Regions from separate parts of the Vibrio ziniensis genome, predicted to be linked through region 1. Evidence: predicted binding sites of a transcription regulator. Region 1 holds the regulator's gene; the other holds the start of a gene.
What was found. Region 1 encodes CRP, which controls carbon source genes, mostly activating them, when cyclic AMP is high. Its sites were predicted from a motif close to TGTGANNNNNNTCACA; they were not measured.
Positions count from the first base shown of each region.

Region 2: a site for CRP is predicted at 3,033-3,048, ahead of rppH (RNA pyrophosphohydrolase). Genes of this name have one in related genera too.

Region 1 covers NZ_CP049331.1:282,148-297,514, reverse strand. The annotation lists gene G5S32_RS01320 (isoaspartyl peptidase/L-asparaginase family protein) at 1-547, opposite strand, end outside; gene slyD (peptidylprolyl isomerase) at 660-1,289, opposite strand; gene G5S32_RS01310 (YheV family putative zinc ribbon protein) at 1,388-1,588, opposite strand; gene kefB (glutathione-regulated potassium-efflux system protein KefB) at 1,693-3,498, opposite strand; gene kefG (glutathione-regulated potassium-efflux system ancillary protein KefG) at 3,491-4,069, opposite strand; gene G5S32_RS01295 (ABC transporter ATP-binding protein) at 4,346-6,268, shown strand; gene G5S32_RS01290 (TIGR02444 family protein) at 6,265-6,735, shown strand; gene G5S32_RS01285 (hydrolase) at 6,856-7,836, shown strand; gene G5S32_RS01280 (YheU family protein) at 7,943-8,152, shown strand; gene G5S32_RS01275 (phosphoribulokinase) at 8,248-9,117, shown strand; gene crp (cAMP-activated global transcriptional regulator CRP) at 9,358-9,990, shown strand; gene G5S32_RS01265 (DUF1338 domain-containing protein) at 10,196-10,990, opposite strand; gene astD (succinylglutamate-semialdehyde dehydrogenase) at 11,126-12,601, opposite strand; gene astA (arginine N-succinyltransferase) at 12,622-13,641, opposite strand; gene G5S32_RS01250 (aspartate aminotransferase family protein) at 13,727-14,938, opposite strand.
Region 2 covers NZ_CP049331.1:2,500,594-2,515,960, reverse strand. The annotation lists gene G5S32_RS11605 (DUF1127 domain-containing protein) at 16-267, shown strand; gene G5S32_RS11600 (NADP(H)-dependent aldo-keto reductase) at 308-1,342, opposite strand; gene mutH (DNA mismatch repair endonuclease MutH) at 1,900-2,565, opposite strand; gene rppH (RNA pyrophosphohydrolase) at 3,201-3,719, shown strand; gene ptsP (phosphoenolpyruvate--protein phosphotransferase) at 3,722-5,971, shown strand; gene G5S32_RS11580 (sulfite exporter TauE/SafE family protein) at 5,981-6,775, shown strand; gene lgt (prolipoprotein diacylglyceryl transferase) at 6,810-7,643, shown strand; gene G5S32_RS11570 (thymidylate synthase) at 7,668-8,519, shown strand; gene dapD (2,3,4,5-tetrahydropyridine-2,6-dicarboxylate N-succinyltransferase) at 8,578-9,609, opposite strand; gene G5S32_RS11560 (YebG family protein) at 9,904-10,200, opposite strand; gene G5S32_RS11555 (LysR family transcriptional regulator) at 10,303-11,217, opposite strand; gene recC (exodeoxyribonuclease V subunit gamma) at 11,402-14,914, shown strand; gene recB (exodeoxyribonuclease V subunit beta) at 15,264-15,367, shown strand, end outside.

The DNA of each region.
Region 1 (15,367 bases):
CAAATTTTTTATCATCCGGATACTTATCTTCTGCCGAGTACTTAGCTTCGGAAAGAGCAAACAAGCCTTTTTCTTTCATCGACTGTAGCTGTTCATAACGGCGGTCAGTAAAGAAATAGTCCTGCTCGGTGTATTCATAACCTAAGCTAAATGCGAACTCTTCTGCACCATCCCCCATTAACAAAACATGCTCGCTTATCAGCATCACGTCACGTGCTAACTCAATAGGATTTTTAATATGGCGAATCCCCGTTACCGCTCCCGCATTCATTTCTCGACCATGCATGACAGACGCATCCATCTCAACCATTTCTTTGTTGGTTAATACAGAGCCTTTGCCTGCATTGAATTGAGGTGCATCTTCCAATACCTTGACCGCAGCCACCACGGCATCAAGCGCATCGCCACCTTGAGCCAGAATTTCATGCCCAGCTTTTACTGATTTTTCCAACGCTGACAGAATTTCTACTCTAAGTTCATCACTCATTTGATCACGCAGTATGGTTCCTGCTCCACCGTGAATAGCGATAGAAAATGGCTGCGACATAAATAGTCCTTACGTATTAAGAAGAGGTAATAAAAAAGCGCCAACCGATCACTCGATTCGCGCTTTCCTTTATAGGGCTAGGCGTCGCTTATCGCAACCCCATAACTCACTATTAGTGGCAGTGACCGCCACCGCAACAGCCATCTTTATGGTCGTGGTCGTGGTCGTGATCATGGTGATGACCGTGACCACCACAACATTCATGGTCATCTTCATGACCATGGCCGCCGCAACAACCTTCATGGTCGTGGTCGTGCCCGTGACCACCACAGCCACCAGCTTGGTGTACGTGGCCGTGCTCTAACTCTTCAGCTGTCGCTTCACGAACTGCAACCACTTCAACGTCGAAAGTCAGTGTGTGACCAGCAAGCATGTGGTTGCCGTCTACAACAACTTCGTCGCCGTCTACTTCTGTGATTTCTACAGGGATTGGACCTTGATCAGTATCCGCAAGGAAGCGCATACCAACTTCGATTTCGTCAACACCTTGGAATACATTTGCAGGAACGCGTTGAACAAGATCATCGCTGTGCTCACCGTATGCATCTTCAGGTGCGATAGTTGCAGTGAACTTGTCGCCTGCTACTTTGCCTTCTAGCTCTTTCTCAAGGCCAGTGATTAGGTTGTTGTGACCATGTAGGTAATCTAGTGGTGCTTCCACTGTAGATTGGTCTACAACGATGCCATCTTCCAGTTTTACTTGGTAAGCAAGACTTACAACCACGTTCTTTTCAATTTTCATAACGGCTCCAGGGCGGTTTTGGTGCTTCTAGACACATTAAGTCATGTCTAAAAATAATCTAACGATGGATATTATGGGGATCGTGAGCAGAAACTCAATTATTCCGGCTTAAAAATGCCGATCATTTGTTCTTGCCCGTGTTCACTTTTCTCTACAGATTTCGGTTTACGCTGTTCTGAATAATCACATTCAACGCATTCTACCAGCTCTATATTGTTCTCTATCCACCAGCGCAGAGTATCTTGAGCTTTACAACTTGGACAACTTGCCCCTGCAATAAAGCGTTTTTTTATGTTCACGTTTGGACTTCCTACTACTTTACGACTCAGTTTCTAACTGAATTCTTTCTTCTAACTGAACTATCGTTTCTAACTGCAATATCGTTTCTAAGTGAATGACTGCTTTAATCTTTTTCCCAATAGCTACGAGATTGTCTGTCTCCATCCATCTCGCGACCAAAAATTTCTTCGAGCTCTTTACGGGCTTCTTTGGCTCTCAAATTAAGCTGTTTACCTTCATTATGCTGAGGTAGCAGCTCTTTGAGCATCGACATATCGAGCTTACGGAAATGTGCCTCTGCTCTTTTCGCTTCATAAGGATGCATGCCCAATGAGATAAGCGTTTGTCGACCGAGATCCAACGCGCCTAAAAAGGTCTCACGAGAGTACCGCTCCACCCCATGATTCATTAGTTGGTAAGCTTCAACACGACTTCGGGCGCGAGCCAGTATTTTCAACTTCGGAAAGTGATGTTTACAAAGCTCGACTATTTTCACTACCTCATCAGGAGCATCGGTACAGATCACAATAGCTTCAGCTTCATCTGCACCAGCGGCTCGCAACAACTCAAGCTGGGTAGCATCACCATAGAATACTTTATATCCGTATTTACGTAGTAATTTTATTTGGCTTGCATCACTTTCCAATACGGTTATTTTGATCTTGTTAGCATACATCAAGCGACCAACAATTTGTCCAAAACGCCCAAAGCCTGCAATGATAACTCTGGGTTCTTTATCAAAAATATCCGAACCAATAGCTTCGTCATCGGAGGTATTCAAGTTACGAGCAAACCAACGGCTCTGAGCGGAAAGCAATAATGGCGTGGTTACCATTGATAAACTCACGACAACCAGTAGGAATGCCGCTTGCTCAGATTTTAGCAACCCTTGATTACTTGCTGCAGTGAAAATAACAAAAGCAAACTCACCACCTTGGCTTAGAATCGCCGCCATGCGACTGCGCGCTTTTGCACGAGTACCAGAAAAACGAGCTAAGACATAAAGAAGTAGACCTTTGACAGTCACCAGTCCAATCACAGCCAACAATATGCTTAACGGCTCAAGAGCAAGCAACCCTAAATCGACCGCCATACCAACAGAGATAAAAAACAGCCCAAGCAGTAAACCTTTAAAAGGTTCGATCGCGATTTCAAGTTCATGACGGAATTCACTTTCGGCTAATAACACCCCAGCCAAGAAAGTACCAAGCGCCATCGACAAGCCTAATTGCTGCATCAGCAGTGCAATACCGATAACCAACAGTAACGCGGCTACAGTAAATAGCTCACGCACTCCGCTCAATACGATATAGCGGAACAGTGGACTTAAGAGGAAATGACCGCCGACCAGCAAACCGACGATGCCACACAGCATCCAAACCACATCAAGCCAGCTTCCCCCAGTGTTTCCCGCCAATACTGGTAACATTGCCAGCATTGGAATGACCGCAATATCCTGAAACAGCAATACTGCAAAACCAGATTGCCCAGTTTCACTGCGAGATAACCCTCGCTCTTCAATGACTCGCAGTGCTATAGCTGTAGAGGAAAGAGCCAAGCCCATACCAATCACTAAACTGCTTTGCCAACCGATTCCCATTAGCGAGGTGATACTGGCAATTACCGCGGTCGTGACGACCACTTGAGCACCGCCTAAGCCTAATATTGGACCTCGCATTTGCCATAGTTTTCTTGGGTTCAACTCTAAGCCAATCAGAAAGAGCAATAGCACTACGCCAAATTCTGCAAAGTGCATAATCGCTTCAACATCGCTGATTAAACCTAATCCCCAAGGCCCAATTATCACGCCAGCTAACAAATATCCAAGAACAGAACCTAACCCAGCCCTTTGCGCCAAAGGCACTGCCACAACGGCTGCGGTAAGAAATACCGCCGTACTTTGCAGGAAATCGCTGCCTAACTCAGCCATGATGCTCTCCTTGCTCAGCAAGTGGGTCGTTTAGCCATTGTCGATAGGCTTCTGCATGCTGATAACGTTCAACATCACTGACATTGCGCGACCAATACAACACCAAAGGTTCCATCCACTGCATACGACACAACGCCGCAGTCAGTTCAAAGGGTTGCAAAATCTCTTTCAGCGGATAACGGTTATAACCCTTTTCACCAAAGGCATCGACATTACCACCAGTGGTTATCACACTACGCCAGACTTTGCCCTGCAGCTCACTTTTATTACCGAAAGCAAACCCTTTCGCTAATATCCTATCCATCCACTCTTTTAGCAGTGCCGGACACGAATACATATACAGTGGATGTTGAAAAACAATCACATCGTGTTCGAGTAAGCGTTGGCGCTCAGCTTGGACGTCAATGAAGAAGTCTGGATAAGTCGCATAAAGATCAAGAATGGAGACATGTTCAAGTGATGAGATCTTTTTGATCATCACTTGGTTAGCGATAGAGTGATGTGGCTCAGGATGAGCATAAATCACTAAGACTTTAGGCTTTTGTGAAGCAGACGACGTATCTTTTGTCATTCCTTGACTGCACTCCGTAACGTTATCAAATTGGTAACTGTTGCGATACCCAAACTACTTGGAGTTGCAGGTAGGCGGCAAGTCAGTGAGTCCCCATGAGCATAGATAACTATGTAATTGGGGTGAACGAACGTAGCCAACACCGCTGCACCTTCAAGTAGGAAGGGCATAAGCATCATAACGTAAATTGCATAATGATCGACATTTATCCTCGTTGCCCCTACTATTCTGGGCGATATCTCAACGGCAACTCTTTCTAATAGCTAATACAAATTTATGATTATCTTCTCGGACATCCAGTTACTACGTGGCGGAAAGCCGCTGCTAGACCAAGCATCAGCAACCATAAACCCAGGTGACAAAGTGGGTTTAGTGGGCAAAAACGGTTGCGGCAAATCAACCCTTTTTGCTCTTTTAAAAGACGAGCTGTCTATTGATGCAGGCTCATTCAGCAAGCCAGCTCAATGGGAGCTGGCTTGGGTGGCACAAGAAACACTGGCGTTAGAGCGAAGTGCTTTGGAATACGTCATCGATGGTGACCGAGAATATCGCGATTTAGAGCGTCAACTCACTGATGCAGAGCATGCCGATAACGGCACTCTTGTTGCCGAGCTACACGGAAAAATCGAAACAATTGGCGGTTACAGCATCCGCGCTCGTGCATCTGAACTACTTGATGGTCTCGGTTTTAGCCAAGAGCAAATGTCATGGAACCTCACTCAATTTTCTGGTGGTTGGCGCATGCGCCTCAACCTTGCTCAAGCTCTGATCTGCCGTTCAGATTTACTTCTTCTCGACGAACCAACCAACCACTTAGATTTAGATGCCGTTATGTGGTTAGAGCGCTGGTTACAAAGCTATCCGGGAACCCTGATTCTGATTTCTCACGACCGTGATTTCCTCGATCCGATCATCAATCGCATCATTCACATCGAAAACCAAAAGCTCAACGAGTACACAGGTAACTACTCATCGTTTGAAAACCAACGAGCGCAGAAAATGTTGCAGCAACAAGCCATGTATCAGAAGCAGCAAAAGCAGATGAGCCACATGCAGAGCTACATCGACCGCTTCCGCTACAAAGCCTCTAAAGCTCGTCAGGCTCAAAGTCGTATTAAAGCTCTGGAAAGAATGGAGAAGGTGCTGCCGGCTCAGTTTGATAACCCATTCAGCTTTGAATTTCGCGAGCCTTCAGCGCTTCCGAACCCAATTCTGATGATGGATGATGTAAGCGCAGGATACGGCGATAACCTTATCCTAGAGAAGATTCGCCTTAATTTGGTTCCGGGTAGCCGTATCGGTCTGCTTGGTCGTAACGGTGCTGGTAAATCAACCTTAATTAAACTGCTATCCAATGAGTTGTCACCGCAAGGTGGCGATCTGACTTATTCGCAAGGTGTGAAGATCGGCTACTTCGCTCAGCACCAACTTGAAACGCTTCATCCTGAAGAGACACCTTTGCAGCATATGATGCAAATCGCACCAGAGAAAAACGAATTAGAACTGCGTAATTATCTGGGTAGTTTTGGCTTTAATGGCGATAAAGCACTGGAAAAAATCGGTCCATTCTCCGGCGGTGAAAAAGCTCGCCTAGTGTTGGCTCTGATTGTGTGGCAAAAACCAAACCTGCTCTTACTCGATGAACCAACCAACCACCTTGATTTGGACATGCGCCAAGCGCTAACTCTTGCGCTACAAAGTTTTGAAGGTGCCATGGTTATCGTCAGCCATGACCGATACCTATTGCGTGCAACAACCGATGATTTGTATCTGGTCCATGATCGCCAAGTCGCACCGTTTGACGGTGATTTAACCGATTACTACAAATGGCTTCAGGAGCAACAAAAAGCAGAACGCAAAGAGCAACAAGCTCAAGTTGCGCCCAAAGACAACGCTAACAGTGCTGCTGCGAAGAAAGATCAAAAACGCCGTGAAGCGGAACTGCGTAAGCTTACTGCACCAATTCGCAAAAAGCTGACACAACTCGAAGCGAAAATGGATAAGTTGAACGAAATTATCGCAGACTCTGAACAACAATTATCGGAGTCCTCACTGTATGATGCAGAAAACAAAGCTAAACTTAACCAAGTTCTCGCAATCCAAGCCCAAGCCAAGAGCGAACTCGAAGAGATCGAGATGGACTGGATGAGCGAGCAAGAGACGCTGGAAGAAATGGAACAGGAGTTCAACAGTCAATGAGCCAAGAGCACGTCAGAATTTCACTTACGTTGGAGCGACTATGGCAATTCAGTTTGCAGTACTACAGCGTTCGAGAAGTTAAAGAGGCGTGCTTACACCTGCAAAACCATTTCAACGGCAATGTAAATTTGCTTCTGCTGCTCAAATGGCTTGATGAGCAGCAAGTTGCCTTTTTTGAGCAAGATTGGCAAACAGTGAGCGAATGTATCAGTCGCTCAGAAACACTGCTGCATAGCTACAGAGAATTGCGCCGCAAACTAAAAAAAACACTGCCTGATACCTTGTATCGTGAAGCACTGCAGTTTGAACTCCAGTTAGAAAAACAGCAGCAGTCAGATTTAGTGGATTGCATTAATAGTCTTACCTTGATTAATAATGAAGATGCCCCTCTGACACAGCGTTACTGTCGACAACTTGGCGCAGAAAACCTTGCCCAGCAGTTCGCCAAACCCGCTCCAAAGCGCTGAACATTCCCGCTTGTTTAATTGCGTATATACTCAATATAAACAAGACCACTTGAAGTTGCAGTAGCCCACGCTGCAGAATTAGATAAGCAAAGATAACTATATCCATTTGATGGTTGGACAATGACCCAATTTGTTGCCGCTACAGGCTTGAAGAACCCGCATCTACAAACATTAGTTCCACGCTTTATTCGTAAGAAAGCGTTATTCGAACCTATTTGGCAAACATTAGATACGCCAGACGGTGATTTTCTCGATCTTGCATGGAGCGAAGACGCGCATAACGAAAGTGCATCTAAAAAGCCTATCTTCATTTTATTTCATGGCCTGGAAGGATGTTTTTACAGTCCTTATGCTAATGGATTAATGCAGGCGTTCGCCCAAGATGGCTGGTTATCGGTCATGATGCACTTTCGCGGCTGTAGCGGTAAGCCTAATAATCTGGCTCGTGCATACCATTCAGGTGAAGTAGAAGATGCTCGCTTTGTTCTGGAATATCTGAGAGAACATTTCCCAAATCGCACCATTATCGCAACAGGTATTTCATTAGGCGGTAATATGTTAGTCAACTATTTGGCTGATTATAACCAAGACCCTATAGTTACTGCTGCGACAGTAGTCTCTGCGCCTTTGGATTTAGCCGCTTGCGCTCAGCGCATTGAGCACGGATTTTCCAAAGTTTATCGCCGCTATCTGGTCTCTTCACTAAAAAACAGCGCAATGAAAAAGCACCATCTGCTCAAAGGTGAATTAGGGCTTTCCTATCAAAGCATTAAACGTGTCACTCACCTGAGCGACTTCGACGATTTAATTACTGCACCACTGCATGGATTTAAGGACTCACAAGACTATTATGAGAAGTGCTCTGGCATCAATAAGCTACAGCAAATCAAAGTCCCGACTCAGATCATTCATGCCAAAGATGACCCATTTATGAACGATGCTGTGATTCCCAAATTTATCCTGCCTGACAACATCGACTATCGTTTATTTGAGCAAGGTGGGCACGTCGGTTTCGTGTCCGGAAGTATTTTAAAACCAGAATTTTGGTTAGAAAAAGCATTACCTGCTTACTATGCAAGCTTAAAAGATATTGAAGTATGACCCTTCATCATGATCAATAAAGCGTTATAGCAGACCTGTAAATAAGTAATAAGCTAACGTACTCTTTATAGTCAGCAACAATACAATTTAGATTTACGAGTAAATTATGATCGTACCTTGGCAAGAAATTGCACCCGAAACGTTAGACAATCTCATCAGCGAGTTTGTGCTCAGAGAAGGGACTGATTACGGCGAAGTTGAGATCTCTTTGAAGCACAAAGTAGACCAAATAAAAGCCCTATTAAGGAGTGGTGAAGCGGTTATCGTTTATTCAGAGTTACACGAAAGTGTTGATATCAAAGTTACTAATCGATAATCAGTGACAACTGAAATTCCATGGTATAGTGGCTGCAGCTTGGGCGATGACAATGTTTCAGCGCCTTATCTTAGGATTTATGGACAAGGTTAGTCATGTCAGCAAAACACCCAATTATTGCCGTAACTGGTTCATCAGGTGCAGGCACTACTACAACGTCAGAAGCATTCCGCAAAATGTTCAATATGATGAGTGTCAAACCCGCTTGGGTTGAAGGTGATAGCTTTCACCGCTTCACTCGCCCTGAAATGGACATTGAAATTCGTAAAGCCCGTGAACAGGGTCGCCATATTAGTTATTTCGGCCCAGAAGCGAACGATTTTGCTACTTTAAGCGAATTTTTCCGCCAATACGGTAAAGCCGGAACAGGTCAAATTCGACGCTACTTGCATACCTTCGATGAAGCGGTTCCCTATAATCAAATGCCCGGTACGTTTACGCCTTGGCAAGACCTGCCAACCAATACCGATGTACTGTTCTATGAAGGTCTACACGGTGGCGTGGTAGACGGCGAAGTCAATGTAGCTCAGCACGTCGATTTCTTGATAGGCATGGTGCCCATTGTCAACCTTGAGTGGATTCAGAAATACGTTCGAGATACACGCGACAGAGGTCATTCTCGCGAAGCGGTCATGGATTCCATCGTTCGTTCAATGGACGACTATTTGAACTACATTACGCCGCAGTTTTCACGCACCCACATCAACTTCCAGCGAGTCCCCACTGTTGATACCTCTAACCCACTTAATGCCAAAGGTATCCCTAGTCTGGACGAAAGTTTTGTAGTCATTCGCCTACGAGGCATTAAAAATGTCGATTTCCCATATTTACTGGCAATGATAGATGGATCATTTATGTCTCGTCACAATACCATTGTTGTGCCAGGTGGAAAAATGAGTTTTGCTATGGAATTAATAGTAAGACCAATCCTACAACAACTCATTGAGACAGGGAAAATTGGCTAATCGAAACACTGTTTTAGAGTTTAGTTTCGATACCGTGACCATGTGCACATTTTTGCGTACAAAATCGCGGCAGTGACACGATTAAAATCAAGAAAAAGTTGCCGAAAAAGGATACTATTCTTAACCGAAACATAAGATAGCTTGCAGCGACCATAAAGTCCTCTTATTCTAGTAATCCTATTTTAAGCTTTGCTAAATATGGATAGCAGCAAGCGTACCCTGCAGAGGAAGTGAGATATTATGGTTCTAGGTAAACCTCAAACCGACCCAACATTAGAGTGGTTTCTTTCACATTGTCACATTCATAAGTACCCTTCAAAAAGCACGCTAATTCATGCGGGCGAGAAAGCAGAAACTTTGTACTACATTGTTAAAGGTTCTGTTGCGGTACTGATTAAAGATGAAGAAGGAAAGGAAATGATCCTTTCTTACCTAAACCAAGGTGATTTCATCGGTGAACTTGGCTTGTTTGAAGAAGGTCAAGAGCGTACAGCATGGGTTCGTGCTAAGTCTCCATGTGAAGTTGCGGAAATTTCATTTAAGAAATTCCGTCAGCTTATCCAAGTAAACCCAGATATTTTGATGCGTCTTTCAGGTCAGATGGCTCGCCGTCTACAAGTAACAAGCCAGAAAGTTGGTGACCTTGCGTTCCTAGACGTAACAGGCCGTATTGCTCAGACGCTACTTAACCTAGCGAAACAACCTGATGCAATGACTCACCCAGACGGTATGCAGATCAAGATTACTCGTCAAGAGATCGGCCAAATCGTTGGCTGTTCACGTGAGACAGTTGGTCGAATTCTGAAGATGCTTGAAGAGCAGAACCTAATTTCAGCTCACGGTAAGACTATCGTTGTCTACGGAACTCGCTAATAGTTAACGCTATTACAAAAATTCAAAAGCCACCCTTGCGGTGGCTTTTTTATTCTGCCTTTTTCTACTGTCTCTCAGTCACAGGTCTCTATACCATTCTGGAAAATTTCTTGATCAGTGAATGGGCGTCGATGCTCAATCTGATCATTTTTATCTAGAATGGTATTACTCTTCTCCTTTCGAAATGGAGGAAAATTATCCAGTTCTATTTACTATCGGTACTTTCAAAAATCTTATCTGCAGATGCCGCAACAAAGCCTGTATAAAGCTCTCCATTCGCCATTGGATAACGCTTAGCAAACTCGTAGAAACCACCAGGAACCGTTTCAGTGCTGTCACTGAAGGTTACGGATACCTTATCTGCCATGGTTGAAGACTGCTCAAGTAGAACCTCAGGAGTTCCTTTGACTTCACCGCCAGACTCATTGATGGTGAAGCCAGCATTGCGCAGATGATCATTCACCTGTTTCACTTCAGTAAATGCCTTGAGCTGATTAACGTTAACCGTGAAGTGATTCGCACCATAGCCATGAGCCGCTAACCAAGAGGCGTATTCACTCTCTTGCGCTAGCACTTGATAATCAGCAAAGCTAATATCCCATAAGCGACCACCGTAAAGGAATGCATCGCCTTCGAGCTTTGTTACATCTACCTTCGCAACCAATTTGGCAACAATCTCTTGTAACTGTGGTGAACACTCTTCTACTTTCAGCTCACTGATAAATACTTTTGGCTGAAGCGGATCTGGATGCTCATAGTGTTTAGCGACCAGCTTTTTGCTTTCAAAAACATAGTCACCAACCGCTTTATAGCCGAGAGCTAAGAAAGGCTTTGCTAACGTTTCTAGACCAAGAGGCGCAACATTGAAGGTTCGTAGTGCAATATGGTCATTGATTAGCGCTTCATCTTCTTCTAGCAAGCTATGAACTTTATCGGCTGAAGGACAAAGGCGAGTAATGTAGTCATTCCACAGTGATTGAAACAGAACTTCTGGCGTCATAGTGCCTCCTTGGCTGCATGAACACGACGTATTGGATTGGAAAAAGCTTATTTAAGCCAAGTACTATTAAGTGATTATTTATTCTGACGTTATTAGTAAACAGGCTTCACCTTTCGTGAAGCCTGAATAATTTTGTTATAGCTCTACACCTGGGCTTAGTGTCGCAGGAAGCTCGGTTGCAGAACCTTCCATTGACGCCATTGGGTATGCACAATAATCCGCTGCGTAGAATGCGCTTGGACGTAGGTTACCTGAAGCCCCAGGGCCACCAAATGGAGCATCGCCACTCGCACCTGTTAGCTGACGGTTGCGGTTAACGATACCTGCACGAATGTGGTCTACGAAGTATTCCCACTCGGCATCGTCGGTAGTCACAAGACCAGCAGACAGACCAAAACGAGTATCGTTCGCCAGTTCTACTGCTTGCTCTAGTGTTTCGTAACGCACCAATTGCAGTAATGGGCCGAAGTATTCTTCGTCAGGTAGTTGGGCGATTGGCGTAACATCAATGATGCCCGGTGATACAAAAGCAGCACCTTTACTTTGCGCTTCAACAAGGCTCTTACCGCCCAGAGATTGAAGGTGAGCTTGTGCATTCAAAATAAAGTCTGCCGCCGCTTTAGAGATTTGTGGACCCATGAACGGTGCTGGCTCAGCAAATGGTTGATCCATACGAAGCTTCTTCGTTGCTTCTACTAAGCGAGCAACCAACTCATCACCTTTCGCCCCCACAGGGATGTATAGACGACGTGCACAAGTACAACGTTGACCGGCACTGATAAATGCAGATTGTATGATTGTATAAACCGTCGCGCTTAGGTCACCAAACTGTTCAGAAATCACCATTGGGTTATTGCCGCCCATTTCGAGAGCGAGCATCTTGTCTGGTTGACCCGCAAATTGGCGATGTAGGATATGACCCGTATTGGCACTCCCAGTAAACAGTAGACCATCAATACCTTTTGATTGAGCTAGAGCGATACCGGTTTCTTTACCACCTTGTACAAGGTTAATAACACCTGCTGGCAGACCAGCCGCTTGCCAAAGTTTCATCGTTACTTCAGCAGTCCATGGAGTTTGCTCAGAAGGCTTAAATACCACTGTGTTACCCGCTAGTAGCGCAGGAACAATATGACCATTTGGCAAATGACCAGGGAAGTTGTAAGGACCAAATACCGCCATAACGCCTAGAGGACGGTGACGCAATACAATTTGGTTACCCGCCGCTTCACGCACGGTTTCACCAGTGCGGTCATGGTACGCACGGATAGAGATAGCAATTTTGCCCGCCATCGCTGCAGCTTCAGTGCGAGTTTCCCAAATCGGTTTACCCGTCTCTTTTGCGATAACTTCTGCAATTTGCTCACTGTTCTCTTTAATCTTTTCGGCAAAAGCAAGTACAACCTTTTCACGCTCGGCGAAAGGCAGTTTTTTCCAGCTAACAAATGCACTGCGAGCAGAAGCAACGGCGTCTTCAACTTGCTCTTGTGTTGCACCTTGACCTTGCCAAATGACCTCATCGTTATACGGGCTTAAAGAAGAAACGGTTTCACCTTTACCTTCTAACCACTGTCCTGCGATCCACTGTTGTCCTGCTACCCACTGAGCCATGATGTGTTCCTTAGATTCTTTTACTGAGCCAAAATTCGAATAAAGTCGCCATTATCAACCTTTAGGGCTTTGGCCACTTTTGGCGAGATAATTGCGCTGCCGTCTTCACGGTTAAATGCTGCTTTTGCGGCGGTCGCTCGGAAATTTTCAAACGACGAATTACACATTAAAAAGTCTTGTGAGCTAGAGTGCTCCGCAACAATGACTTTGACACGGACGGAGTTGCGTACTGAGTCTATGTTATGGATATCGCACTCTACGCTTGGACCCGCATCAAAAATGTCGACATAGTTGCGACAAGTGAACCCTTCTTTCTCAAGCAATTTTAGAGCAGGGCGAGTTTTGTGATGCACCTGACCAATCACAGCTTGCGCTTCTTTACTAAGCAAGTTGATATAGATTGGCAATTTAGGCATTAAGTCCGCAATAAAGCCTTTCTTGCCTATCCCTGTCAGATAGTCAGCCATGGTGAAGTCAATTGAGAAGAAGTGTTCTTGTAGCCACTGCCAAAACGGTGAATTGCCATTCTCATCCGAGACGCCACGCATCTCAGCAAAAATAGTCTTAGAGAATCGATGTGGATGTTCAGCCATCATCAAGAATCGGCATTTCGACATCAGTTTGCCGTTTAGACCTTGGCGAAATTCAGGGCGCAAAAACAATGTGCAGATTTCTGAACAACCTGTGTAGTTATTGCCAAACGTCAGTAGCTTAACCACATTGTTTACATTCAACTTTGGTGATGAATGCACTATGGTGCTGATGTGATAAGAATAAAACGGAACATCCCAGCCCACAGCAGCTTCAATTCCCGTGGTCCCAGCCACTTCACCCGTTTCTGAATCGAAACCCACCATAAGATAACCTTCGTCCGATGGCGAGGTGACGTTAGGCTTAGTAAAACTGTATTCAGAGTGTTTGATTCGGTTGGTTAACAGCTCTTCGTTAACCGGTAATGAAGTGAAACCATGACCAGATTCAACCGCACATGTGTGCAACGCCTCATAATCTGATATGGCAATTGGGCGTACAACTAGCATCAATACTTCCCTCCAGATGCATTTAGGGCCTAATCATTAGGCCCTTTTAGGCTCACTCTAATCGGTGAGCCTTATAGCTTAGTTTTTACACTAGCGATGCGATGGCTTTATCCAAACGCGCTAAGCCTTCTTCAATTTCTTCTTTTTCGATTACTAATGATGGGGTCATACGAACTACGTTGGCACCCGCCATTAGAATCATTAGACCTTGCTTACCTGCTGCAACAAGAATGTCGCGAGCACGGCCTTGCCACTCTTCGTTTAGCGCAGCGCCGATCAGCAGACCTTTACCACGAACTTCAGAGAACAAGTTGTACTTAGCATTGATCTTCTCTAGACCTGCACGGAATAACGCTTCACGTTCAAGCACACCAGCCAGAGTTTCAGGTTGGCTAATGATGTCCACTACCGCTTCTGCAACCGCACATGCTAGCGGGTTACCGCCATATGTAGAACCGTGAGTACCTGGTTTGAAGTGCTCTGCAAGCTTAGTTGTGGTAAGCATTGCACCGATAGGGAAACCACCGCCAAGAGATTTAGCTGTGCTTAGAATATCAGGAGTAATACCTAGACCTTGATATGCGAAGAAGTGACCAGTACGACCGTTACCTGTTTGAACTTCATCAAAGATCAATAGCGCGTTGTGTTTATCACAAAGTTCGCGAACTGTTTGGATGAACTCTGGCGTTGGAGATACGATACCGCCTTCACCTTGAAGTGGTTCGATCATCACAGCACAAGTGCGGTCAGAGATATGTGAACGTAGTGCTTCAACGTTGTTGTACTCAAGGTGAGTAATGTCACCCGGTTTTGGACCAAAACCATCTGAGTAAGCAGCTTGACCACCAACAGTTACAGTAAAGAAAGTACGACCGTGGAAACCTTGTTTGAATGCAATGATTTCAGACTTTTCTGGACCGAATTCATCTGCTGCATAGCGGCGAGCAAGCTTCAGTGCTGCTTCGTTTGCTTCTGCACCAGAGTTTGAGAAAAATACTTTTTCTGCAAAGCTGATTTCAGTCAGTTTCTTCGCTAAACGAAGTGCTGGTTCGTTTGTCATTACGTTACTTAGATGCCAAAGCTTGTTGCCTTGCTCAGTTAACGCTTTAACCATCGCAGGGTGACAATGACCTAAACAACTCACGGCAATACCACCAGCAAAGTCAATGTACTCATTTCCTTGTTGGTCCCATACTCGAGAGCCTTGTCCCTTTACTGGGATGAATTCCATTGGGTTGTAACAAGGTACCATTACCTCGTCAAACAGACCGCGTTCTACATTAATTTCAGTTGTCATTGCTCGTCCCTTTTTAATACCGCATGCTTTGTAGATCGTCGACCTAACTACAAAAATATAACCTTGATATTTTGTATTGCATTTTAGTTAGTGCAGCATTGTATTTACAAAATATTAACCATTTCAATAGTGAATTATCCTTTTTCAGCCTTTGTCAGGCTAATAAATGACACTACTGTTGAGTATTTATGCAACAAGCCAATGCTTTTATGAAGTAATTTCTACGTTTCATCACAAAATAATTGGCAGAACCCTATAAGGAATAAGGTATTCGGTGAAATCTGGATCAAGTATCACGAATAAAATTTCACCAGAGACAAATCTTACATTTGACATTAGGAAAGTGAAGAATAGTGATCGCCGTCAGGAAAATTTCATCGATTTACTACAGAAAATCACAACCACAGTGGTAATTACTCCGTTAGTACT
Region 2 (15,367 bases), 990 kb from region 1:
AACTGGAGAAATACCATGAGTCATTCAATTTATATAAAACTAGCCACATTTTTGGTTCGTGCAGATTTGCGTCGAGAAGAGAGAGAATGGAAGCGAAAAGTACGTCGTAGCCGCTACGATTTACCTTGGCACAATGTTCATCTATTGAGAGATATTGGCTTAGAAGCAGACGGTCGCCCTATTGGTGTGAGTGTTCCAATTGAAGCCAAAGCAGAACGCCATGTTCGTCATATCCGTCGAGTATTAAGTTTACGAATACCGACGTGATAAAAGGGGCTAGCCGCTGCTCTAGCCCCATTGTTATCAATTAAGGACAAGGATTGGAGTAGGTAGTCCCAATCTCTTGAATTTTAAGCAGCAGTTCTTCGCTTAATTCAACATCCAAGCTATCAATATTTGTTTTTAACTGTTCCAAATTTGTCGCTCCGAGTATGGTCGAAGCGACAAATGGACGTTGATTAACAAACGCTAATGCCATTTGTGCCGGATCTAAACCAAATTCTCTAGCCAAGTTCACGTAAGCTTCGGTTGCTTTTAAACCTTGTGGAGTGAAATAGCGTTGGAAGCGTTCAAATAAACTGCAACGAGCACCATCTGGTCGCGCACCATTGAGATACTTTCCACTTAGCGCACCAAAAGCTAACGGTGAGTATGCTAGTAGTTTTACGCCTTCAAAGTGACTGATTTCAGACAAGCCAACTTCGAATGCTCGATTGAGTAAACTATATGGATTTTGGATAGTAACCATGCGAGGTAAATCGTGTTTTTCTGCTAAACGTAGGTAGGTCATCAGCCCCCATGGAGTTTCGTTTGATACGCCGATATAACGAACTTTCCCCATGCGTACTAAGTCATTCAATGCCTCTAGACTTTCAATTAAAGTTACTTCTTCTTGACTGTCTGGATATGGGTAGTTCAGTTGGCCAAAAGTATTGGTCTGACGTTGAGGCCAGTGCAGTTGGTATAAATCGATGTAGTCGGTTTTTAGGCGAGAAAGACTATCGTTGATGGCTTGATGTATGTTTCGATGGTCAAGCGCCATATGTTCGCGAATCGGTGTATTTCTATTTGGTCCCGAAACTTTGGTAGCAAGAACGACTTTTTCACGTTTGCCTGATTTTTCTATCCAGTTACCAATGTACTCTTCTGTTTTGCCTTGTGTTTCCAATGACGCTGGTACTGGGTACATTTCAGCAGTATCAATGAAATTAATACCACGTTCGAGAGCATAATCGAGCTGGCTAAACGCTTCGGCTTGAGTGTTTTGTTCGCCAAACGTCATGGTTCCTAAACAGAGTTTACTCACTTCTAAGGTTGAGTGTGGCAGTTTGGTATATTGCATAGCACTTCCTTGTCTAACTCTAGATTCTGCCGTTTCAAAATTGTTGCTGTTAACTAGGTTCTAGATATAGCACTGAATTTAAAACAGCTTTTTATAAGATGATTTTTACTATAAGCGAATATTGCTTCGAAACGGAAATGAATTTTATTTATCACTTACTCAATTGACTAATTCCAATCTGGAAAATTAACAGATCAGTGAATGGCCATTGATAAGCAAACCCTTCGGGTCAGAGATGGCTCAGCGGAGCTTCATGGATGAATTGATGCGTGTTTATGTTCGATGTCCATTCGCTGTTACACCGATACTTAATCTGGTCATATTTTTATTTAGGATTGTATAAGAGATATTGATTCTCCCATTCGAGCAAAGCCGATCATTAATAAGAAGGAGAGGAGGATCCAAAAGATCAATGAATAGCTCTATGATTTTTCGCTTTGAAGTTGTAGCTGTGCTGGCTATGTTCGCTCACCCTAATCACATAGTAAATCTATGCTCATAGGGATTCACTTACTTGCCGCCATCTGATATTCCAGCAGTTTAAGTATATGTGTAAATCAAGCGTAGTGATTTTGCAGGATATTGGCAGTGAACTGAGTTCTTAGATAGAAGCCGCGAGGAAGAGTGCGAATTGGCTTTCCATTCGAGCCATAAGCTTCCGTTAATACTCTGCCATTGGCGGCTTTTGGGCGCAGTTGAAGAACTTCACCATGTTTGGCCGTGATTTGCGAAACTTTGCCTAACACAATGAATTCCATTAACTCTTCCCAGTCAGCTTTAAGTTGATCTTCTTCTTCCTGAGATGGGCTCCAAATCAAAGGTGAGCCAACTCGTCGTTCAGCTAAGGGGATTTCACGTTCACCTTCAACGGGAACCCAAAGTACGCGAGACAGTTTATTTCGCACATGGCTATTTTCCCAAGTAAGGCCATGCACACCAGTTAACGGAGCGACACAGACGAAGGTCGTTTCTAAAGGCTTGCCACTATAGCTGATAGGAATACTTTTCAGTTCAATGCCAAGGTTTTCAAAATCCTGCTGGGGTTTACTCCCTGCTGTCGCACCCAAATGCCATTCTAGTAATTGTCCAACCCAGCCTTTATCCTTCTTAAGATCCGGAGGGACGATCATATTGGCTTCTTCAGCGAGTTGTTGATAACTCATTCCAGCTATTTGCCAAGCTCTTTCTAATAGCTCTTGTTCGCTTTGCGGTTCTGGTTTCATTGCCTGTCTCTGAATAACCTAATCATTGAGAATGAAAACGGCGATTGTAGCAAAAATATAGCAATAAAGGATCTTGATGGAAGAATGAGCATAGTGGGTAAAATATGATCTTTTAGTGAGTTATCCACAAAAAATACATAAAAGAAGATGAAATAATACATTCATGTATGAATAAACAGGGGTTTGTACAGTCGTTTACCACACTGTTGGTGCTAATTTCAGCTATTTTTTCTTGGCTGTGTGGATAACAGTTAGATTGGTTGATCTTTAACCTGTTTGAGTGATCAAAAAATAGAGCAGTGGCTAAATTATGCATATATTCCATTGTTTGTTTTTAACAGTATGTTTATTAAAGATAAATATACTATTTTCATATTGTTCTTGTTTGAGGTATTTATTAGGGGAGTGTTTTTTTTACACAGTTATCAGTCTTCTTCACATGGTTATTCACAGAAATCGTGAATAAATGTGGTCTAGCTCTCACTCTTTTGTTGATAACTTATTTTTTGCTCAAAAAACATTCTATCGAGGGGTTGTCGACGATAAATATCGTGTGAATCACATTAGTAAGTTTGCTCATATTGGGGATATGTGGAAAAATCAGAACAATTACAGGTTTTACTAGAGGTTTGCCAGTGATAGATGGCGATGGTTACCGACTCAATGTAGGTATTGTGATTTGTAACAACCATGGTCAGGTATTCTGGGCGAAACGATACGGACAACATTCATGGCAGTTCCCACAAGGGGGAATCGATGAAGGTGAGACTCCTGAACAAGCTTTGTTTAGAGAGCTTTACGAAGAGGTTGGGTTAACTAAGAAAGATGTGAAAATCATTGCGACAAGTCGTCATTGGTTAAGATATAAATTACCAAAGCGCTTAGTTCGTTGGGATTCTCAACCTGTCTGTATTGGACAAAAACAGAAATGGTTCTTGCTACGTTTGGAAAGTGATGAATCGAAGATTAACATGCAACGTGGCAGTTCCCCTGAATTTGATGGTTGGCGCTGGGTGAGTTACTGGTATCCAGTGAGACAAGTGGTGTCTTTTAAGCGTGATGTATATCGTCGTGCAATGAAGGAGTTTGCTTCATTAGCGATGCCGTTTAAAGAGCGGAAAGTTAAAGGTAAACGCAAGAATAAAAGAGGATAGACATGCTTTCTCAACTTAGGGAGATAGTGGAACAAGTTTCAAAGGTAGAGAACGTCAATCAGGCGTTAGATATCTTTGTAAAACAAACGTGCAGCGCTATGGCAACAGAGTGCTGTACTGTCTATCTAGCTAATGAGGAAATGCAGCGTTTAGAACTAATGGCGACCCAAGGTCTGAAGTTCAAAGGCGATAAAATTCATATCGGTTTTGAAGAAGGTCTGGTAGGGCTAGTCAAACGTTCAGCGGAGCCTATTAACTTAGCAGAAGCGTCTAAACACCCAAATTTCAAATACTTCAAACAACTGGGGGAAGAGGTTTATCACTCTTTCCTTGGCACTCCCATTATCTACCGTAAACAGGTACTTGGTGTTCTGGTTGTTCAACAGAAGACTCCACGTTCATTCAGTGAAATGGAAGTCTCTTTCCTTGTTACTTTAGCTGCCCAGCTTGCAGTTATTGTTGCGCACGCTCAGACTCAAGGGCAATGGTTGCTCAATAAGAAAAAGCAACAATCGATTACTGGTGTTGGTGCCTCTTCTGGGGTTGCGATCGGTGAGTTCTGGTGGGATGACACTCAGCCTCAGCTTTCGGAAGTGTACCCTGCATCGACGTTAGATATCGACCGTGAACAAGAGTGGTTAGCTCTTGCGATTGAGAGCGCTTTGAGTGATTTTCGCAAAATGCGCAAAAAACTCGACAGTGATATCAACAAAGAAGCTTTGGCGATCTTCGACCTGTTTACCCACCTTTTGAATGACCCTATGCTGCGTAAAGATCTGAAAGCGCAGATCCAAAAAGGTGACCGAGCCGATTGGGCATTACGCCAAGTAGTGGAAAGCTATTCGAATCGATTCGCACGTATGTCCGATGTGTATCTTCGTGAACGTGCACAAGACATCCGCGAGCTCGGCCAACGTTTATTATTCTTCTTGCACAATACAGAGCAAGAACAGCATCAGCTAGAAGAACCGATCATCTTGGTGGTTCGAGAGCTGACCGCTACCATTCTCGCAGCATTGCCCAAAGATAAGCTGTTAGCCGTCGTTTCTATTGAAGGGGCTGCTAACTCGCACGCGGCAATTTTGTCACGAGCATTAGGGATCCCTGCGGTAATGGGGGTTTCTATAAACCTCAAGGATATCAACGGAAAAACCGGTATCGTTGATGGTTACAGTGGCAAGGTCTTTATTTCACCAGCGAAGTCCATTCTTTCTGAATATCGTGCGTTGGCAAATGAAGAAAGTGAACTGTCGAAGATGGTGAATGAGGCGATTGCCCAACCTGCTGTCACTCAAGATGGTTCTCACATAGAGTTAATGTTGAACTCTGGCCTCAGCGCTGACACTAATATCGCCATTAATCAAGGTGTTGATGGTGTCGGATTATACCGAACCGAATTTTCATTCTTGTTGCAACATCGCTTTCCTTCTGAAGAAGAACAGATCCAGCAATACAGTAGTGTTCTGAATGCTTACCCTGATAAGCGAGTGGTGATGCGCACGCTGGATATCGGTGGCGATAAGCCTTTGCCATATTTGCCGATAGAAGAGGACAATCCATTTTTAGGCTGGCGGGGTATTCGCTTTACCCTAGATCACCCTGATATTTTCCTCATCCAGCTTAGAGCCATGATGCGTGCTAGCAAAGCGCACAACAACCTCAGCATTCTTTTACCTATGATCTCAGGTACCAGAGAGTTGGATGATGCTCTTAGGTTGATTCACCAAGCGTATAAAGAAGCGATAAAGTTAGACCCGAGTATTGTTATGCCTGAAATCGGCATTATGGTAGAAGTCCCATCCATGCTTTACTTGCTACCTTTAATCGCCGATAAAATTGATTTTGTTTCTGTTGGTACCAATGACTTAACCCAATATTTGTTGGCTGTTGACAGGAACAATTCCCGAGTTGCTGATGTCTATGAATCGATGCATCCAGCCGTCGTTATGGCGTTGAAGCAAATTCAGCAAATTTGTGCCGCACACAATATTCCTGTGTGTGTTTGTGGTGAGTTAGCGGGTGATCCGATTGGCGCACTGTTGCTTATCGGTTTGGGATATACCACGTTGAGTATGAACACCGCCAACGTTGCCAAAGTAAAGTACCTGGTGCGACATGCAAAAATGTCACAATTGACCGAACTTGCTGACAAAGCCGTGGTGCAGCCTTATGGCAAAGATATTTACAATATGATGCTCGATTATTTTGAAGAACAAGGACTTTCAGGTTTTGTTCGCGCTGGCAAGAAATAGGAATTAGATGTGAATTTCGAATTACTGGCTCTATTTTTGTTATTGGGGTCTGTTGTTGGCGTGCTCGCTGGTTTACTTGGGATTGGCGGTGGTTTGGTCGTTGTACCTGCTTTGGTTTTTCTATTACCTCGTGTGGGTATATCGACAGAAATTCTCATGCATATGGCGTTAGCTACTTCGTTAGCCACCATCATCCTAACGTCATTTTCTTCCGCATTAAGTCATCTAAAACTCGGCAATGTAGACATGTTTGCTGTTAAATGGTTAATGCCAGGCGTACTGATTGGAGGCTATTTTGGCGCGACGGTTGCTGACTGGATTCCACATCAATATCTGCCGAAAGTGTTTAGCATCATTATTATGATGCTCAGTTGGCAAATGTTTCGTTCTATTAAGATCCTTTCACATCATCCTATGCCAAACGCAATGATTACTGCGTTATGTGGTGGTGGCATTGGTATTATCTCTAGCCTTGTCGGTGTGGGTGGTGGTTCTCTTTCTGTGCCATTTTTGAATCGCCATGGAGTTGAAATGCGCAAAGCCGTGGGTTCTTCCGCTGTTTGTGGTTTTGGTATCGCTGTATCCGGCATGATTGGGTTTGTTGTCAGTGGTTATCAGGTGACGGATTTGCCTGAATACAGTTGGGGCTATGTCTACCTTCCTGCGTTAGTGGCTATAGCTGTCACTTCAATGATGACAACGCGTATTGGTGCAAAACTGTCGACACAACTTCCAACGGCATCTTTGAAACGAATTTTTGCTGTATTTCTCATGTTTGTTGCTGTAACTATGTTGGTTCAGTAATTCCTTTTTTATTAAGTAGAAGAGAACGTAATTTATGTCTCAGGGTTATCTCCAATTTCCAAATATTGACCCCGTCCTAGTAGCCATCGGGCCTATTTCTGTACGTTGGTATGGAATGATGTATTTGGTTGGCTTTTTGTTTGCTATGTGGCTTGCTAATCGTCGCGCGGATAAATCAGAAGGCATGTGGAGCCGCGAGCAAGTGTCCGATTTACTATTTGCCGGGTTTTTAGGGGTAGTGATTGGCGGACGTGTCGGCTACGTGGTGTTCTATAACTTTGACATGTTCTTAGCTGACCCTCTTTATCTATTTAAAGTTTGGACTGGTGGAATGTCATTCCACGGTGGCTTGTTAGGTGTTATCTCTGCAATGATTTGGTATGCGAGAAGAAATGGTCGCACTTTCTTTGGCGTCGCGGATTTTGTTGCTCCTCTTGTACCCTTCGGTTTAGGTATGGGACGTTTCGGTAACTTTATGAACAGTGAACTGTGGGGACGTGTAACGGATGTGCCATGGGCATTTGTTTTCCCAAATGGCGGTCCACTTCCTCGTCACCCATCGCAGCTTTATGAAATGGCTCTTGAAGGTGTGGTTCTGTTTTTTATTCTCAACTGGTTTATCAAAAAGCCTCGTCCGCTTGGTTCAGTTTCAGGGCTATTCCTAGCAGGATATGGTACATTCCGCTTCCTTGTCGAATACGTTCGTGAGCCAGATGCACAGCTTGGTCTTCTTCTTGGCGGTATCGCGTCAATGGGACAACTATTATCTCTGCCGATGATAGTGCTAGGTGTGTTGATGATGGTTTGGGCGTATAAGCGTGGATTGTATAAAGACAACGTAATCACTAAATCAGTTAAAAATAAGTAAGTTGCAACTAAGTAAGGGTATCTTGTGAAACAGTATTTGGATCTCTGCCAGAGAATCGTTGATGAAGGCGTTTGGATTGAAAATGAGCGCACTGGCAAACGTTGTCTTACCGTTATTAACGCTGACTTAACTTATGACGTTGCCAACAATCAGTTTCCCCTCGTTACTACTCGTAAGAGTTTTTGGAAAGCTGCGGTAGCAGAACTGCTCGGTTACATCCGCGGGTACGATAACGCGGAAGATTTCCGCAAACTGGGTACAAAAACTTGGGATGCGAACGCAAACCTCAACGAAGCTTGGCTCAATAATCCTTACCGTAAAGGTGAAGATGACATGGGGCGTGTATATGGCGTCCAAGGTCGTGCATGGGCTAAACCGGATGGCGGTCATATCGATCAGCTAAAGAAAATTGTTGATGATTTGAAGCGTGGTGTGGACGACCGTGGTGAAATTCTCAATTTCTATAACCCAGGTGAGTTCCATATGGGCTGTTTACGTCCATGCATGTACAGTCATCACTTTTCACTACTGGGTGATACTCTTTATTTGAACAGCACGCAGCGTTCATGTGATGTCCCACTCGGTCTGAATTTTAATATGGTTCAAGTCTATGTTTTTCTTGCGATTATGGCTCAGATTACAGGTAAAAAACCGGGGCAAGCATTCCACAAGATTGTGAATGCGCACATCTATGAAGACCAATTAGAGTTGATGCGTGACGTGCAACTGAAACGTGAGCCGCTTGCAGCGCCTCAATTCCATATCAACCCAGAGATTAAATCACTGGAAGATTTGGAAACATGGGTAACTATGGATGATTTCGAAGTCACGGGTTACGAATTCCATGACCCAATCCAGTATCCGTTTTCGGTCTAAAATCAGACAGAAATAAAAAAGGCGCTTAATGCGCCTTTTTCGATCTCAGAGCAACAGATTAGTTATTGCTGTGAAGCTCGCTGTTCAGTTCAACAGCAGACTTGTTAGCTAGACACTCAACTTGACCAGTTTGAGAGTTACGACGGAAGAGAAGGTCCGATACGCCAGCTAAATCACGCGCTTTTACGATTTCTACTTCGTTACCGTCTTTATCCAGCATACGTACTTTAGTACCCGCTGTTACGTAAAGACCTGACTCAACAGTACAACGGTCGCCTAGTGGGAAACCAAGACCTGAGTTTGCACCTAGTAGTGAGTTTTCACCAATAGAAACAACCACAGTACCGCCACCAGACAATGTACCCATGATAGATGCACCACCACCGATGTCTGAGCCATTACCTACTAGTACACCAGCAGAGATACGACCTTCAACCATGCTCACGCCCGTTGTACCAGCGTTGAAGTTGATGAAACCTTCATGCATTACAGTTGTGCCTTCGCCTACATGTGCGCCAAGACGTACGCGAGAAGTATCAGCGATACGGATACCTGCTGGAACCACGTAATCCACCATTTTAGGGAATTTGTCTACGCAATCGACAGTCAGAGGGCGACCTGCTAGGCGCGCTTCAATTTGACGCTCTGTCAGTTCAGGTAGATCGATTGGACCTTCGTTTGTCCAAGCGATGTTGTGCAGTAGACCGAAAATACCATCAAGCACTGTGCCGTGTGGCTTCACTAGACGGTTTGAAATAAGTTGTAGTTTCAGGAAGCCTTCAGATACTGATTGAGGTTTCTCGTCTGCGGCTAAAACAACAAGCACGAGTGGTTGAGCAGAGCTTGCCGCTTTTTCTGCGAATGAAGCGTTAACAACTTGACCGTTATCAGCAAACGCGGTTGCTAGCTTCGCGCTTTGCTCAGCAGAGATTTCGATAGCTTGATTGCCATCTGTGTAACCAGCAATAGCCGCTACGTCAGCAACTAAAGCGTCGCTTGGATTTAGAACTGGTGCAGGGAAGTATGCTTCGATAATTTTTCCATCACGGTTTTTAGTCGCCGTACCGAAACCAAGTGCAAAATGCGCCATGTTTGCTCTCCGTATTATGTTTGAATAGGGTATAGCAGACAACTTGTTGAGCTAAGCCGCTGCATTAATAATCTGATGGTCATCATAAAGAGACTTTTTCACTGATAAAAGAGCAAAAAAGGAATAAGTCCGTAGAACGATACCTTTTGTCTTTTTAACGATATATCTCTCTGGATGGAACAGGGAATAAACAATATAAAAAAACCGCTGTCTAAGCAGCGGTTCTTCGAACAAAGCTCTATAACTAACAAAGTTCAATAACCAAAGACATCAACTTGAACTTATAGGCAAAATTTACGCAGCATCGTCGACGGCGTCTTCAGTCTTTACTGCTTTTGGTTTCTTTGCTGGTGGCGTAGGTTTACGCTTCGCACCTAAAGCGACCAGAACGTCTTCTTTGTTCTGAGCTAAGAACATAGCTAGTTCTTCCGTTTTCGCTTCATCTTCAATCAGTTCACTCTTACCGATCAGTTCGAACAGCTCGTCCGCGATATCCAGCATTTTGTCATAAGCGTCAGCTTCGGCTTTCGAGGTAAAAGTCATTTTCTCTTCTCCGTTGCGTTCCACCACGTACTTTACGATGACAGCCATGGTCCATCCTCTAAATTGCTTTTGAATTACTGTGTGTTTATACAGGGTTGTTCGCTAAATGTCTAGATGAAGACTATAAAGCTGATATACCTGTCAATCTGTCTATAAGCTCTCATTTTCTTTGTCCGAACCTTGATGCCATTGATGACAGAATTCAATAAAACATTTAAGCAGTGGACTTTGGTATTTCTCTTTATGAACTAATAGCCAAAAGCGCCTTTTCATATCGAGAGGAACATTGAGTATTTTGATTCGACCATCATTGACCGCAGATTGTGCCGCCAGTTTAGATAAACAACCAAAGCCCAATCCAGCGGAGACACAGTTGATAATGGCTTCAGTGGTATTTAACTGAAAAGCCTCATGCCAGTGTTCAATGCGTGGTGCTACCGCTCTTAAAAAGAATTCTCTAGAGCCAGAGCCTGCCTCGCGTAACATCCATTCGCTCTGTTCAAAATCTCGTAATGTCACTTTTTCTTGCTGTGCTAGTGGGTGTGAAGGGGAGCAGACAATACACATTTCATCTTGGCTGAACTGAGTAGAAATCAGTTGAGGGTGAAGGGTTTTCCCTTCAATCAGCGCGATATCCAGTTCATAGTCGACCAATTTTTCGCATATCAGTGCAGAGTTGGAAATAAACAGACTCTGCTGCTGGTGTTGATAGGTGTTGCGAAACTGACTGAGTAAGTAAGGGGCAACCTGATTGCCTATGGTGTCACTGGCGCCAATACGCAGTTGCCCTGATAAAGAGTTGTCTTCATCGAAAAGTTGATCGATGGCGTTAGAGCGACTGAGCAGTTCATCGGCAAGCGGCAGCAGTTTCTGCCCTTCTTGATTGAGAACTAGGCGATTATTCACACGGTCAAACAGCGCATGACCAATATGCTTTTCCAGCTCTGACAGCGCCATACTTACTGCTGCTTTTGACAAAAACAGTGCTTCGGCGGCTGTAGTTAAGGTTTTGTGTTGGGTGATGGTCGTAAACACTTTCAGTTGTTTAAGAGAAATATTGCTCATTACGATGTTTAGATTTATTGAACATTGGTGAATATATTTACGTTATTGATAAACATATAGCAAGGTAAAGAGTAAGTGAGGAATAGTTAACCTTTTGCATCTTGTATCGAGCAAATTGCTAATGACTAAAGAACACTTATGCTAATCTCAACAGCAATATAGCTGAGAACTTCATGAGTGAATTGTGTTTACTGTTTACCATTCCAATAAAGTCGATACCTTAAAAATCTTGCTGGTACATCTAATCAAAGCCGCACCGCTGGAAAATCCCTTTGAAAAAGAGCAAATCTTGGTTCAAAGCCCGGGTATGTCACAGTGGTTGAAAATGGCGTTGGCAGAAGAGCTGGGAATCGCAGCCAACATCGATTTTCCACTACCAGCGACTTTTATTTGGGAAATGTTCACTCATGTTCTGCCAGGCGTTCCCAAACGCAGTGCCTTTAACAAAGAGGCAATGACGTGGAAGTTAATGGAAGTGCTTCCGACTCAGTTGGAGTTAGAAGCGTTCTCTGCGCTTAAAAGTTACCTCAAAGACGATGTTGACCAGTCTAAGCTCTACCAACTTGCGGAAAAAATCGCAGATATTTTTGATGGCTATCTGGTGTATAGACCAGACTGGATTGAAGCTTGGGAGAATGGCAACGCGGTTGAGGAAATCGGTGACGAGCACCCGTGGCAACCTATTTTGTGGAAGCAACTTTACGACTACACAGTGATTCAACAGCAGCAATCCCATTATCACCGAGCCAACTTATATCAGCGTTTTATTGAAACGCTAGCGAGTGGGCATGTACCGCTTGAAAAATTGCCGAAACGACTGTTTATCTTTGGCATTTCCTCTTTGCCTCCACGTTATATGGACGCATTAAAAGCATTAGGCCAACACATTGATGTGCATCTGATGTTCACTAACCCTTGTCAGCATTACTGGGGAGATATTCGAGACCGTAAGTATCTGGCTCGAATCGAAAACCAGCGTCGTAAACAACTGGCATTAAGTGGGCAAACTCTCTCAGTGACGGGCGAAATATCACCGCTCAAAGGTGACATTGAAAGTAATGTTGCCGAAGATGAAATGCATATCAGCAATGCGGTAGGTAACAGCTTGTTGGCATCAATGGGCAAATTGGGGAGAGATAACCTCTATTTGCTGGCACAAGATGATAATGAAGAGCACGAGCTGTTTATCGATATTGCTAGAGAAACCTTACTTCAACAGTTACAAGCGGACATTTTGCATCTTGAAGAGCATCAAGATGATCACATCCTCGATAGCAGCACTCATAAACCGACCATCCACGGTCAAGATGGCTCGTTAACTATTCATGCTTGCCACAGCCCGATGCGAGAAGTGGAAGTGCTGCATGATGAACTGTTAGCCATGTTTGACCGTGATCCGACATTGAAGCCGCGAGATGTGATTGTGATGGTGGCGGATATCAATGCCTACAGCCCCTATATTCAGGCGGTGTTCGGTAATGCGCCCGGTGAACGTTTTATCCCGTACTCGATTTCAGACCGAACAGCCAATCAAGAGAGTCCAATCTTAAATGCTTTCATCCAGTTGGTGAATTTGCCGCATTCTCGCTGTTTGGCGTCTGAGCTGTTAGAGCTGTTAGAAACGCCAGCGATGATGAGTCGTTTTGCATTGGATGAAAGCGAATTTGAATTGGTAAAACGTTGGGTTGAAGAGTCAGGTATTCGCTGGGGATTGGACAGTACTACTGCTCAAGAATTTGATCTTCCAGACACAGATCAAAATACCTGGCAGTTTGGACTTTCTCGTATGTTGCTTGGCTACGCGATGCCGACATCAACCAGCCTGTTTGAACATGGCGACAGTGTGTATGCGCCTTATAACGAAGTTCAGGGCATGAGCGCTGAACTTGCTGGCAAATTGGCGCGCTTTATTGAAACCGTGAGCCGTTACCGAACCTTACTGACTCAAACTCAGTCGATAGATGACTGGCGGGAAGTATTGAACAACTTGCTTGATGATTTCTTCGCTGTCGATCTGGATGGTGAAATGGCGCTGAAATCCATTCGCGATACGCTAGTTTCATTAAAAGAGCAGCTGGTTGATGCAGGTTATTGCGAAGATATCGCGCCAGCGATCATCAGCGAATACCTCAATAACAAGCTGTCGGGTACACGAGTTAGTCAGCGCTTTTTAGCCGGGCAAGTGAACTTCTGTACTTTGATGCCAATGCGTTCTATCCCATTCAAAGCGGTCTGTTTGTTAGGAATGAATGATGGCGTTTACCCTCGTTCTATGCCGCCGGAAGGCTTTGATTTAATGAATGGTCGAACTCGAAGAGGCGATCGTTCACGCCGTGATGATGATAGATACCTGTTCTTGGAAGCGATGCTCTCTGCGCAGCAAAAACTATATATCAGCTACGTTGGACGTTCCATTCAAGACAATACTGAGCGTGTTCCATCGGTGTTGGTGAGTGAATTACTCGAATATTGTCAGCAGAACTACTGTTTATCTGGCGATGAATCTCTGCCAAGTGATGACTCAGGCAAAAAGTTGGTGGATAAGATTTCCACTGTTCACACTTTGGTGCCATTCAGTCCACAAACATTTTTAAGTGAAGCAGGAAGCTACGCAAAAGAGTGGCTGCCTGTGGCGCAGCGTCAGGGTACTCCAGCTGGCGAATTCAATCTGCCATTGGATGATTACTTACTGGATGCGACTTATCCGTTAGATCTGGATTTGGTTGAGCTACAGCGTTTTTGGCGATTGCCAGTTCAGTACTTTTTCAATCGTCGCTTAAAAGTGGTTTTCGAACCGCCTTTAGCGGTGATGGAAGATGATGAGCCGTTCGCACTGGATGGTCTGAATAGCTATCAACTGCGTGATAATTTGCTTGATCTGTTACTTAGCGTAGATGCGACAAGTGATAGAGAAGCTACATTACATCACTTCATCCAGCAGCAACGAGCTCAGGGCAAACTGCCTGTTGGCGCTTTTGGTGAATTAGAGTTTGAAGTGAACCGAGTTCAAACTGAAGAAGTGCTAGAGAAAATTCACTTTCTCTGCCAATCACCGCTAGAAGATTGTGAAGTGAACATCACCAGCCATGTGCTTGGAGAGTCTAAACCTGTTCAGTTAAATGGTTGGTTAACCAAACGCTTCCAATCAGGGCTAGTGCGTTATCGCAGTGGTTCAATTCGCTCGCAAGATTTGTTGTCAGCATGGATAGATCATCTGTGTCACGCTGCGATGGGCTTTGTCAGCAAAACTCATCTGGTGGGCTATGACCGTAAAGATGGTGTGCTTCATCAAATCTTGCCACCAGTAGAAAGCCGAGAGCTTGCTAAAGAGCTGTTGGACGAACTGATTCGTCTTTTCTATCAAGGAATGACATCCCCGATCGCTTATTTCCCGAAAACAGCGCTAGCTTGTATTGAAGCTGGGTTTAGCCGCGGAAAATGGGTTGAAGATGATGAGAAATCTTTGAAAAAAATGGCTGAGTGTTTTAACGACGGATTTGCCACTTCTGGTGAAGGGAACAATGCGTACATCGCTCGAATTTGGTCATCTTGGAATGACGAACTCGCTCAACAGGCAAAATTACTCTCTTGCTTAGTACTACAAACGCCAAGGCTACAGTTAATGGATAGTACTGATGTAATAGATAGTGCTGATGCAGTATTCGAAGCTAATAGAGTGGGTAGTAAAGATGAGTAACAGAGGTACAGAAATAAGTGGCCGCCAGAAAATCATTATTGGTGTAGGGCGTTCGCTGTACGGCCACAGGTCAGAGGGACCATTATTCGGTGTTAATGCAGGCAGCGTTTTGATAACGGGTAGCTTTAGTAAAACAAGCAGTTTAGATAACCTATAAGTGATTATTTTTTAAACTATGTTTGCATTAAGTGGGTGCAGTGTAATGTTCCATATTGGTGCGTTCTGTGAGAAGCCTCGCATAACCAATGGATTGTTTTTATTTGCATGCACCAACATATAAATACTCAAACAAGATCACATAAATTCAGTGACATAACTTTTTGGTTTTAACAAAAGGCACAATAAAAGAATGAATGTTCCTTCCAATATCGTAGCAACGCCACTCGAAGCGATGACGTTTCCTTTGCATGGTGCGCGTTTGATAGAAGCTTCTGCCGGTACAGGTAAAACATT